2 regions of the Cellvibrio sp. KY-YJ-3 genome follow, and region 2 is predicted to be linked to the other one. Evidence: predicted binding sites of a transcription regulator. Region 2 holds the regulator's gene; the other holds the start of a gene.

Region 1 (6,148 bases), 2.0 Mb from region 2:
GTTGTTATAAACATAGCGGCCGATAATTAAACCTACCGACAAAATAATCCCGCCCAGTACCGAGAACCACACAATGGGGTTGCCAATCAGGTATTTGTATTTCACCACGACTTTGCCGTCGATAGTGTTTTTATCCCAGCGATAGCTAATGGTTTTTTTGCTAACCGGCCAGCCCATGGCGTAGCTGCCGTTTTCATCGGGTTTGCACACATCCAAACGCGGAACACCATCGGCGTATTCAGACATGTATTTCCAGTTGTCGCGCATGCCCAGCATAAAGGTGGAGGGCGACCAGGTATTACCAGCGCGAATTTGGGTGAGGTATTCAGGTGAGGCTTTGTAGGTGCGATCTTTCACGATTTGCGTGCCCATGCCGATGTGCACATAAAACACCGCGAAAAATACCGCAGCAACCGGCAGCACGCCGGCTGGAACTGTGGTGGCTAAGCGGGTGAACAGCGCGCGCCACTGCCATTGTTTAATCGCGCTCCATTGATCCACACCAAACAGCATGACAAACAATAGCAGCAAAATAAATGCATTCACTTTGACCGCGACGGCTAAGCCTATCCATACCCCGAGCAGTGCATAGTGTTTTAATAAAATCGCTTTTTGGTGATGAATAAAATCGGTGGCGACACGCACAAAATAATAGAGTGCACCGAGAATAAAAAAGAGTTGAATGCCTTCGAGCATGGCAGCACGCGAGTGAATAACCAGGGCGTTGTCAAAAATCACCAAGCTGGTAAACGCGGCAGCCAGCCATGCGCGTTGGGTTATCGCATTAATAATCCCGTAAAAAAATACCACGCCGAGCGCCATCATCATCACCGACGGCCAGCGAAAGCCTTTGTAGGTCATGGTGGGTGGCGCGTTGTCGCCGGTTAAATAATCCGTCTCCAACAACTTTTGTTTATCGACCTCGCCGTTGCCACCAAACATCACCTCACCCACCGCCATCAGCATTTTGCCGAGGGGAGGGTGAGGCTCCATGTACATCACGCCATCGATATGTTTCTGGGCGGAGGCAACATGGTAGTTTTCATCCCAAAACATCGCTTGGGGGCTGCCGTAGAAAGGAAAATAAATACCCAGTGAGATAATCAGAATCGCCACTGGGTAAATAAAACGTGCGTAGGTTTTTAGGAAAAGTTTCATAGTGTATTTTTTTTAGAGTTAGTGTTGTGCGTTGGAATTATTTTTTGCGCAAACCTTTACCGGTTGCCGCCCAGAAAACACCGCCGTAAACATGTTCAAGAAATAGCGTGTCGCTGTAGGTGGCTGGCAGGTGACCGAGGGCGGTGTAAAACGCGCGGCCGCCATCGTAATTGTGGTACCAGGCGATGGGGTGGAACTTGCCCATGCCAGCGGTTTTTTTCTCGCCCCACTGGGCGCTGGGGTCGTAGGTTTGTTCATCAACAGCAAGTATGTAATTCAAACCTTTAATTCGCTCCGCACCAAACTCATACCATTCATCAGTCCACAACAAACGATCCGGCATACGATCCAGACCGGGGAATTTGCGATCCAGTACTTGCAGGTCTGCGCTTTGATTGGCGGGGTGAATATGAAAGGTGCGGCCTACCATTTTGGTGTACCAGTTCCAGTCGTATTCGGTGTCGGAGGCGCTGTGCACACCCACAAAACCTTTGCCGGAACGAATAAAACGTTCCATCGCCGCTTGTTGCTCATCGTTGAGTATGTCGCCGGTGGTGAGCAGGAAAATCACGGCCTGATATTTTTGCAGTTTTTCATCGCTGAAAATGCTGGCGTCTTCGTGCCAATCCAACGCAAAGTCATGACGCTTGGCCATGGCGCGCATGGCGGTCACACCTTCGTTGATGGATTCATGGTGAAAGCCATTGGTTTTGGTAAACAGCAGCACATTAAATTGTTGTGCCTGAGCACTGAGGCTGGCGAACAGTAATGAGCAGGTAAAGGCAAGGGATAGCAGTAACTTGTTGTGCATCGTGGATGTACCTCGCGAAGAGATTGTTCTTGTTGTGTTTGAGCTTGTTATTGTTTTCAGCGTTTTTGTTGTTTGGGGCGGACGCCATCATAAGCGATTGAGATTTATAGGCAATAAAAAAGGGCGCCGAGGGCGCCCTTTTGCGTGCTACTACCAAACGTTTTAGTGGCGTTGACGGCGGCGCAAACCTGCCAGTGCCATCAGGCTCAGGCCGAGCAGTAACAATGAGCTGGGTTCCGGTACTTCAACCGGTGGACGCTCAACGGTCACGCCTTTGAGTTTGTAGAAATCGTCACCCGTGGTTTTGTTTTTGTTGGGGCCGCTAAAGGTATCGCCAAATACCGGGTTGTAAGCGCCAATCAGCCAGTACTGGGAGGCTACACCAGCAAAGTTAACGGCGCCCGAATTGCCATTGATATCGACATTGTAATAATTGCCGACAACTGACCAATTCTGGCCAAGCAGGTCTTCCCATTTTTGGCCCAACAGCGAGCTGCTGTTAAAGCTATCGCCATTGAATGCCAGAATCGAAATATCGGCATCGTTTTGATACCAGCCCAGGTCAACGGAGGTCAGCTTGACCATTTCATCAAACGACAGCAGGTGCATGTCAAAGTCGCCACCTTGATTGTCAACAGCGTGGTTAGGTGAGTCGGTTTTTTCTATGCCCAAGCCATCCCACTTGCCGACGTGATTTTGTTCGATCGCTTTGTTAACGCTGGTGGTGTATTCCTGGCACTTGCCATAGCGGTACTTTTTACAGGTTTGGGTGGTGCCATAGGACCAACCGGTCACCGACAATTCCAAATCGGCCTCGCTGTAGTTGTACTGCATCGCATAGGTGCTATTAAGCACACCATTGCGTGAATCCGGAGTATTGAGGTCAATGCTGATGGGGGCGGCCAATACGGGACTGATGGCGCCGAGCAAAGTTAAGCATCCAAGCAAGTTAACTAATTTACGCATGGTGAAGATCCGTGTGAGTGAATGAGCTGGATCTGTAATGGCAATTTTGGTGCCATGGTTTATAAGTCGTTGATTTTGCTGTGATGCAGTTCTTGTTTTCAGGGTTTGCGTAATTAATGTGATAAAAAAACCGACATTTTTGGTTGTGCCAACACAATAAAAAAGCCCGAGCATGGCTCGGGCTAAAGGGCTCAAGTAAAAGGGGGGCTAACAAGGGGCTAAACGATTTGTACCTTGGCGGGCGGTGCGGGCTCGTTATCGGCCTCTTCCGCGCCCACAGCACCAAGCTCTCCGGTTTTGCGCGCGTGTCTGCCATAAACAATTTCAAATAATGGTGATGCCATCAGGGTGGTCACTATGGCCATGAGTACCATTATGGAGAACAGCGCCGGGCCAATGACCCCGGCTTGTAAGCCGATATTGATAATGATCAGTTCCATCAGGCCACGCGCATTCATCAGGGCGCCAATGCCCATGGCGGTGCGATTATCGGCACCACACAGGCGGGCGGCGCCCCAGCAGGCAACCCCTTTGGCGACTATGGAGCCGATGAGGATCACGGCGGCAATTGCCAGCAACTCCACGTTGTTAACCATGGTCAATTGCGTATTTAAGCCTGAGTAGGTGAAGAAAATTGGAATCAGAATAATCACCACAAATGGTTCCAGCTGGCGCTTGATCTCTTGAGTGAGTTTGCCGCGTGGCATGACGGCACCCAACAGGAAACCGCCAAAGACTGCGTGTAAACCAATCGCATCGGCCGTGAAGGCGGCCAACATAAAACACATGATCACCAAGGCAAACAAGGTCGGACTGAGGGTTTGTTGTTGCTCTGCCGCGCGCGCCAACGGAGCAAGAATTTTAGGTGCGACCAGGATCATAAAGGTGGCAAAAACGATACCGCCGATAATGGTTTTTACTGCCAGTTCTGCGCCAGCGCCGAAGGTTGCGAGCACTACAGCTAGTACGCACCAAGCGCCGGCATCATCGATGGCGCCGGCAGACAGTGAGAGTGTGCCGAGTTTGGTTTGGCTCAGGCCGCGTTCATGAATAATACGCGCCAGCATGGGAAAGGCGGTGATGGCAATGCAGGCGCCCATAAACAAGGTGGCACTGAACAGGGTGGCCTTCTCGGAAAATAAGCCTGGCACAGTCAGGAGCCAGGGGGTGATAGCAATCGCAACCAGAAATGGCGCCGCCATTCCGGAAATAGACACAGCTGCCGCGCTCTTGAGATTTGCTTTGAAATGGTCGCCGCGAAACCCCAGGCCAACCAGAAACATGTACATCCCTACACCCAGCTGTGCGCCAACGTAGAGTACCCCCTTCATTTCTGTCGGGAACAGGCTTTTTTGTAGCTCGGGCATTAACAAGCCGAACAGTGATGGCCCCAGAATAACCCCGGCAATCATTTCACCCACTACTTGGGGTTGGTGAAGATACTTTTGTCCGATCCATCCCACCAGTCTACAGACTGCCAGAATGACGAACATTTGCAGGAAAAAAACGATGGAGAGTTGCGCGATTGTCATTGGGTGCATCCATTTTTTATTGGTAATCATTTTTTGCTTTGGTTGCTCTGCAGCGATGAAGTGAGGCAACTTTTGCTTTGTACCGGATCTATGTCATCTCTCACAATGCGAACCCCATAAGTTTTCTCTATGAGAATCCGCGGATTGTTTTTGCGTCACTTGATGCAACAGTGCAAACTAAAAGTACTTATTTGTCCGACCACTGAATATTTATGACTCTTATCGAACTTCGCTATATTGTTGAATTGACTGACACACGGCATTTTGGTCGCGCAGCGCAGCGCTGCAATGTCAGCCAACCAAATCTCAGTGTCGCAGTCAGGAATCTGGAGGCGGAGCTGGGGGGCGCGTTGTTCGAGCGCACCAAGACGGGAGTCCATCCAACCCCCTTGGGGGACAAAATTGTGGCGCAGGCGAAGGTGCTGCTGCAGGGCGTGGCCGATATTCATCAATTGGCCGACGCCGGGCGGGATCAATTGGGTAGCCCTTTGGCGCTGGGGGTTATTGCCACCCTTGGACCCTACCTGCTTCCCCAGTTAATCCCTCATCTCGCCTTGCATGCGGCGGCCATGCCGTTGCGGGTGGAGGAGGCGTGCACTCCGCTATTGCGGCAAAAGCTGCGCGCGGGAAGTTTGGATGCAATTGTGGTTTCCCTACCGTTTGCGGAGGCGGATGTGGTAGTGCAGGAGTTGTATGAGGAGCCGCTGGTGCTGATCATGCCCCAGTCCCATCCGCTTGCTGCGCTGACGATGATTGACTCTGCGGCGATTGCCGGGCAGCCCTTGTTATTGTTGGCCCAGGGGCATTGTTTGCGGGAACAGGTGATGACGCTATTTCCAGCCTGGTGCGACAGTGCATCGCCGATGGAGCTCAATAGCCTCGAAACGTTGCGCTACATGGTGGCGGCAGGTTTGGGGCTGGCGATAGTCCCGCGCTCGGCGGCGCCCATGGGGCTGTGCGCCGCCAATCGTTTGGTGGCGCGGCCATTGGTCATGCCCGGCGCTACACGCACCCTGGCGCTGGCATGGCGCGCGAGTTTTCCACGCCACAAGGCGATTGATGTGTTGCGCAAATCCATTCAAGTTTGCAGTGGCGCCTATTGGCGTTTTACCACCGAGCCCGAGTTGGCGGAGCAGTAATGAATTCCATAAAAAAAATAGTCATCCTCGGTGGCGGAGTATCGGGCTGGATTGCGGCGTCGATGCTGGCCGCCCAGGTGCGCCGCGATTTGTGCGAAATCGAATTGATCGAGTCCGAAGACATAGGTTCGGTCGGTGTGGGTGAATCCACTATTCCACCGGTAGTGCGGCTGATTACCAGCCTCGGTATCGATGAGGAGGATTTCATCCGCGAGACCCAGGCTTGTTACAAGCTCGGCATCAAGTTTGTGGATTGGCGCAGTAAAAACCAGTCCTATTTTCATCCTTATGGCGCACTGGGGCAGCGCATCGGCACGCAGGATTTCTACCAGTGCTGGCTCAAGGCGACTATGGCGGGGGGCGATTATCCGCTGCAGGATTTTTCCCCCTGTTCGGTGATGGCTGCTCAAGGGCGGTTTTTTTTGCCCTCGCAAGCCATGAACACTCCGATCGGTGGTGCCGGTTACGCGATTCATCTGGATGCAAAACTGGTTGCCGCCTATTTGCGGCGTTACGCCGAGGCCCGTGGCGTGGTGCGCAGC
Region 2 (6,148 bases):
ATGTGTTGAACGCCCTTGCACCTATCCTCAATAAAGTGCAAAACAAAATCAGCATCACTGGCCATACAGATTCAACACCTTACGGTGTTGGAGCTACCTACACTAATTGGGAGTTATCTGCTGATCGCGCCAATGCCGCGCGCCGCGCGTTGTTGCAGGGATCTTATCCAGAAGAAAAAGTAGCCACCGTTCAGGGTATGGGCTCAGCCGCTCCCTTTCTGGTGGATCGCCCGAATGAACCCATTAACCGCCGCATCGCCATTATTGTGCTGAAAAAAGCGGTGGCCGATGCTTTGGGTAGCGGGGCAGGTATAGACAGCAGCAAGCTGATCAACAGCAGTGATACCTTCACAACACCACCGCCAGCCGGCCCTAAGATTTTGTCGCCAACAGAGGTGAATGACGCGATTGATGCGGCCAATGCGCCCTGATGTAATTCCAATTGCCATAATGAAAAAGCCCGGATCATGTCCGGGCTTTTTCATTATGGGCAGTCTCAGTCTTGTGCAGCGAGTTGATCGCGAATGAAACCGAACAGTTTGCGTGCATTGGCTGGCGGTTTGTTCTCCTCTCGCTCCTTTTGCGCAGCGCGAACCAGTTGGCGTAAATGTTGTACATCAAGACCTGGGCAGGATGTTACCAGTGTCTGGAATATCTGTTTGTCACCTTCAATCAGCAAGTCTCGGTAGCGTTCGATCTGGTGTTGGCGATGCACGTATTGATCGCTGCGGTTTTGCATTTTATCAACCGCTGCTTTGATCTCCTCGTGATTGCCCTCGCGCATCAAACGGCCAATGTATTGAATCTGGCGACGACGTGCTTCTTTAGGGGGGAGTTTGCGCGCAATGTAAATTGCATCCAGCATTGTGTCGCTCAGGGGAATACTGGCGAGCTGCTTTTCGTTCATATCAATGAGACTTTCACCCAGCGCTTGCAGTGCATGCATATCGCGTTTCACTTGCGATTTGCTGAGGATGTAGTCATCGGGATTGATGTCGTCGTAGTTATAAACCATAAAAATATCTGTATTGATCGGGTGAGTAGCGGCTGGTGTGCAGATTTATCTGCCAATCGATTGCCGATAACAAGGGAAACGGTGTAAAAGGTCGCGCAGCTTAGTGCACTCAAGCGGTAGTAACAACCGCTTTAGATTAACAATAGAGTATTTATTCGCCTTCTTCAAAGCGATCAGCAATGAGTGCACGGATGGCAGTCATTGCCGCCTCGGCATCATCACCTTCTGTGCTCACTTCCAGGCGGCTGCCACAGCTGGCGGCAAGAAGCATTAATGACATAACACTTTTGGCATCGGCCCATACGCCGTCACTCACCCGCGCTTGCACATTAGCCTGAAACTGGTTGGCTAAGGTGGCAAGTTTCGCGGCAGCGCGTGCATGCAGTCCGCGTTTATTAATGATGTCGAGAGTTTCAATTGCCATGATTTAATGTTTTTTGTGTTTATTGATATCGCGATGTCGAACCTGAACATCACTAAAACTCTGGTCAAAATAGCGTTGTAGCTTTTCTGCCAGGTAAACAGACCTATGCTGGCCACCCGTACATCCCACTGCAATGGTGATGTAACTACGATTGTTCGCCTGATAGCGCGGCAGCCAGCGTGCCAAATAGTGCTCGATGTCGTCGTACATCTCTTTGACGGTAATCTGTTCCTCCAAAAATTCGATTACATCCTGATCTTTGCCAGTAAGCGGGCGCAGGTTAGGTTTCCAGTGGGGGTTGGGAAGGCAACGTGCGTCAAATACCAGATCGGCGTTTACCGGAATACCATGTTTGAAGCCAAAGGATTCAAACAAAATCGCCATCGTCGATTCGCTGCGGCCTACAACACGTTCTTTTACCAAGTCGCGCAATTCGTGCAAATTTAAATGACTGGTATCTATGACCTGATCGGCACAATCGCGAATAGGTTCAAGCAGCTGCTGCTCTGCGGCGATGGATTCCTCAAGGCTGGTGTGTTTATCCGACAGCGGATGCTTGCGCCTGGTTTCGCTAAAACGTTGGATAAGTACGGCAGGTTGAGAATCCAGAAACAGGGTTTGAAATGGCAGGTGCGCTTCTTTCAGTGTACTTATCATCTGCGGGAATATATTCAGATCCTGCCAGGCGTTGCGCACATCAATGCCGATTGCAAAACGCTGTTGGTCATCTTTATGAATTTGTATTTGTGCAACCAGCGCGGGTAGCAGGCTGACTGGTAGATTGTCGATGCAGTTAAAGCCTACATCTTCAAGGACATGCAGGGCGGTACTTTTTCCTGAGCCTGAAAGCCCGCTTACAATCACGAGGTGCATGGTATTGACCTGCTAAGGCGCTATAGCGACCTGATAAAGTGCGGCATCGCTATCGGCAGCACGCAAACGCTGGCGATAGTCAGCATTATTCAGCGCCCCAGCCAGAGCGGCCAGTGTTTGTAGATGCTCATCATGAGCATCTTCGGGCACTAACATGGCGAAGAGAATGTCCACAGGCTGGGAATCTATGGCATCAAAGTCAATCGGGTCAGCCAATGTCAGGAGTGCACCGATCGTGCCGCTGCAGTTTTCAACCCTGCAATGCGGAATGGCAATGCCGTGTCCTATACCGGTTGAGCCAAGTCGCTCGCGACCAATCAAACGGCGAAATAACTCATCGGCATCAATGCCAGGAACATCCTGTGCGATGGCGTTGGCCAGTAGTTCCAGAGCACGTTTTTTGCTGCCGCCTTCAACGGCACACAAGGTTCGGCCGGGGCTAATAAGATTTTGAATTTGCATGGTAGGAGGTGATTACCAGGAATCTCTCAATTGTTGAGGCAGTGAGCGGAGATGATCTCGCTGCCTCCAGGGTGGGTTAGCGATGACTACGCATCTTTTCTTTGTGCTTGATTAATTGGCGGTCCAGCTTATCGGCCAATGAATCAATTGCTGCGTACAGATCTTCGTGAGTGGCATCCGCAAACAAATCTTTGCCGCTGACATGGATGGTTGCTTCTGCTTTTTGAATCAACTTATCGACGGAGAGGATGACGTGAGTACTGGTAATGCGATCGTGGTGGTGGCTCAGGCGCTCAATTTTGCTGCTGACATAGTCTTTCAGCGAATCGGTAACTTCCAAATGATGACCACTGATATTTATTTGCATAGATACTTCCTCTCGATAGAAACAAAATGGTTGTGATCAGCACAACCTAACAGCTCGTCCGTGATTTTCTTCCGAATTTCGTATTTATAACCGGTTAATGATAATTAAATGGTTTTCCGCTCATTAGAGGGTGGAATATTCAGCGACTCGCGATATTTTGCAATGGTACGACGCGCTACCTGAATTCCCTGTTCCGCGAGCAGGTCGGTGATTTTGCTATCGCTCAACGGTTTTTTGGGGTTTTCCGCACTCACCAACTTTTTAATAATTGCGCGAATCGCTGTTGAAGAGCACTCGCCGCCGCTATCGGTACTAACATGGCTGGAGAAAAAGTATTTCAGTTCGAAGATACCCTGCGGTGTGTGCATATATTTCTGGGTGGTTACCCGCGAAATAGTGGATTCATGCATCTCAACAATTTCAGCGATATCGTGCAGCACCAGCGGCTTCATGGCTTCGGGGCCGTAATCGAGAAACCCGCGTTGTTTTTCCACAATACAACTGGCTACTTTAAGCAGAGTCTCATTGCGGCTCTGTAAACTTTTCAGGAACCAGCGGGCTTCTTGCAAATTATCCTTGAGAAATGTGTTGTCGCTGCTCGAGTCCGCGCGCTTTACCATGGAGGCATAATTGGAATTGATACGCAGGCGCGGTGCAATTTCCGGGTTTAATTCAACAATCCAGCGGCCATCGCGCTTTTCAACGAACACATCCGGTACTACATATTCCGTGTCACCACTGGCAATAATATCGCCTGGGCGAGGGTTTAGGCTTTGGATCAGGGTGATGGCCTGGCTCAACTCGGCCTCTTTCAGTTTGGTGCGGCGCATTAACTGACGGTAGTCGCGACTACCCAATATAGGCAAGTAAAGTTTGGCGATTAATTTTGCCGAATCCAAAAAGGGTGTTTTGGGGTCAAACTGTTGTAACTGCACCAATAAACATTCAGATAAGTTTTGGCTGCACACACCGCAGGGATCAAACTGCTGCAGCCGGTGTTGAACTGCAACAACTTCATCCAGTTCCAGCTCTTCAAAATCGCCACGCATTCCTTCGAATATTTCTTCGATGGTAATAGACAGCATGCCGCTGGGTTCAACCGCGTCGATAATTGCCATCGCTAACACCCGGTCGCGATCTGACATGGGCGTTAAATTGAGTTGCCACATCAAATGATCATAGAGTGAGTCGGTAACAGCGCGACGACTTTCAAAATCATTGTCTTCATTATCGTAGTTGCTGGAGCTGCCGGTTGATGAGGTTTGGTAAACATCGTCCCAGCTGGTATCTACCGGTAAATCGCTGGGAATCGAGTCGCTCCAGTCACCGCTGTCGGCGCTGAAACTATCGCCTTCACCATAGACATCGCTATCACCAAAGGATTCCCCATCGCTAAAGCTTTCGCCCTCGCCAAAACTTTCAGATTCGCCGTAGCCAGGTTCGTTGAAGTTATCAGCGGTTGATGACGAGAAATTGTCGCTGGCACTGAAGTCGGCGCTATTGTCGGTGCCGGATTCTGCAGCAATTTCCTGTTGGCGGGTGTAATCAATCTTATCGTCCGCACTGCCTTCATAATCGCTGCTGGTAGTTGCTGAGTCAAAACCTTCCTCAACTTCCAGCATGGGATTGGATTCGAGTGCCTCCTGGATTTCCTGTTGAAGATCCAGCGTGGAGAGCTGCAAAAGACGTATCGCCTGTTGCAGTTGGGGAGTCATTGTCAGCTGTTGGCCGAGTTTAAGCTGGAGAGATTGTTTCATTGTTGTAGCAACAAACCCTTATTTAACGCGGGATGGAAAACATCTGTTAGGTGGAGTTTAGTCAGGGTTTGCGCTTCAAGCAACATACTTAAGCAAGCTTTATGCCTAGTAGCCAAATAATATTACTTGTCAAGTTGTTTGTCGGGTGGTTAAGGCGTTTGTTGAACTCACAGGCGAAAGTGTTCGCCCAGATAGACTTCGCGGACTTTGCTGTTACTCAACACTGTATCGGCATCACCTTCGGCAATAATGTGCCCTTCGCTTACGATATAGGCCGTCTCGCAGATGTCCAAGGTCTCGCGTACATTGTGGTCGGTAATAAGAACGCCAATCCCGCGATCTTTGAGGTGACGGACTATTTCTTTGATGTCGTTAACCGAAATCGGGTCAACACCCGCAAAGGGTTCATCGAGCAGGATAAATTTAGGGTCTGTCGCCAGTGCGCGGGCGATTTCTACCCGGCGCCGCTCACCACCTGAGAGTGCCATGCCAAGGCTGTCGCGAATATGGGTGATGTGAAATTCGTTCAGCAGTGCTTCCAGTTTTTCTGCGCGTGCTTCCCGATCCAGGTCTTTGCGAGTCTCAAGGATCGCCATAATGTTATCGGCGACGGTAAGTTTGCGGAAAATGGATGCTTCTTGTGGCAAATAACCAATACCGGCACGTGCGCGTCCATGAATTGGCAGTTGGGTGATATCGCGATCATCAATTAATACGCTGCCATTATCTGCCGGTACTAAACCGGCGATCATATAAAAACAGGTGGTTTTTCCGGCGCCATTAGGGCCCAGGAGCCCAACAATATGGCCGCTCTCTACTGTGATAGAGACATCGATAACCACTTTACGTTTTTTGTAGCTCTTGGCGAGGTGTCGCGCGTGCAAACTAGGCATAGGAATCAGTTGCTATTGGCTGTGGATGAGGGGGCCTGTAGGTCTTCTGGTTTCGCGGATTTAGGGGGAATGACTATCTCTATTCGTTGTCCTTCGCCAGTGTTGTTGCCTTCTGCCTTCATCACTTCTTTGACCAGATCGTAATCGATATGTGGGCCACTCATGACGGCACCATTTTGCTCAACGGAAGCATCTTCAATGAGTAGTAAATGCTCGTTGTTGGGGGTGTAGGTAATTTGTTTGGCGGATGCGGTGACTACCCCTTGTTCTGCTTCCGGCTGTTGCTGGAATTTCGCAGGGCTGCCAGTGGCGATCATTTTTTCCACGCCACCTTCATTGTTGGTGTGGATGATGATT

Evidence for each region. Region 2 encodes sigma-54, which starts transcription at its own class of promoters, with help from an activator protein. Its sites were predicted from a motif close to TGGCACANNNNTTGCNNT; they were not measured.
Region 1: the regulator sigma-54 is predicted to act here: its motif matches at 2,973-2,990, upstream of xdp1 (exosortase-dependent surface protein XDP1).

The regions. Positions count from the first base shown of each region.
Region 1 is NZ_CP031727.1:1,595,725-1,601,872, forward strand. Features, by position in the region: gene D0B88_RS06720 (phospholipid carrier-dependent glycosyltransferase) at 1-1,158, opposite strand, end outside; gene D0B88_RS06725 (ThuA domain-containing protein) at 1,196-1,969, opposite strand; gene xdp1 (exosortase-dependent surface protein XDP1) at 2,132-2,935, opposite strand; gene D0B88_RS06735 (cation:proton antiporter) at 3,154-4,467, opposite strand; gene D0B88_RS06740 (hydrogen peroxide-inducible genes activator) at 4,680-5,606, shown strand; gene D0B88_RS06745 (tryptophan halogenase family protein) at 5,606-6,148, shown strand, end outside.
Region 2 is NZ_CP031727.1:4,123,917-4,130,064, reverse strand. Features, by position in the region: gene motB (flagellar motor protein MotB) at 1-431, shown strand, start outside; gene yjgA (ribosome biogenesis factor YjgA) at 497-1,015, opposite strand; gene D0B88_RS17525 (HPr family phosphocarrier protein) at 1,167-1,439, opposite strand; gene rapZ (RNase adapter RapZ) at 1,443-2,312, opposite strand; gene ptsN (PTS IIA-like nitrogen regulatory protein PtsN) at 2,325-2,774, opposite strand; gene hpf (ribosome hibernation-promoting factor, HPF/YfiA family) at 2,851-3,141, opposite strand; gene D0B88_RS17505 (RNA polymerase factor sigma-54) at 3,246-4,898, opposite strand; gene lptB (LPS export ABC transporter ATP-binding protein) at 5,066-5,791, opposite strand; gene lptA (lipopolysaccharide transport periplasmic protein LptA) at 5,797-6,148, opposite strand, start outside.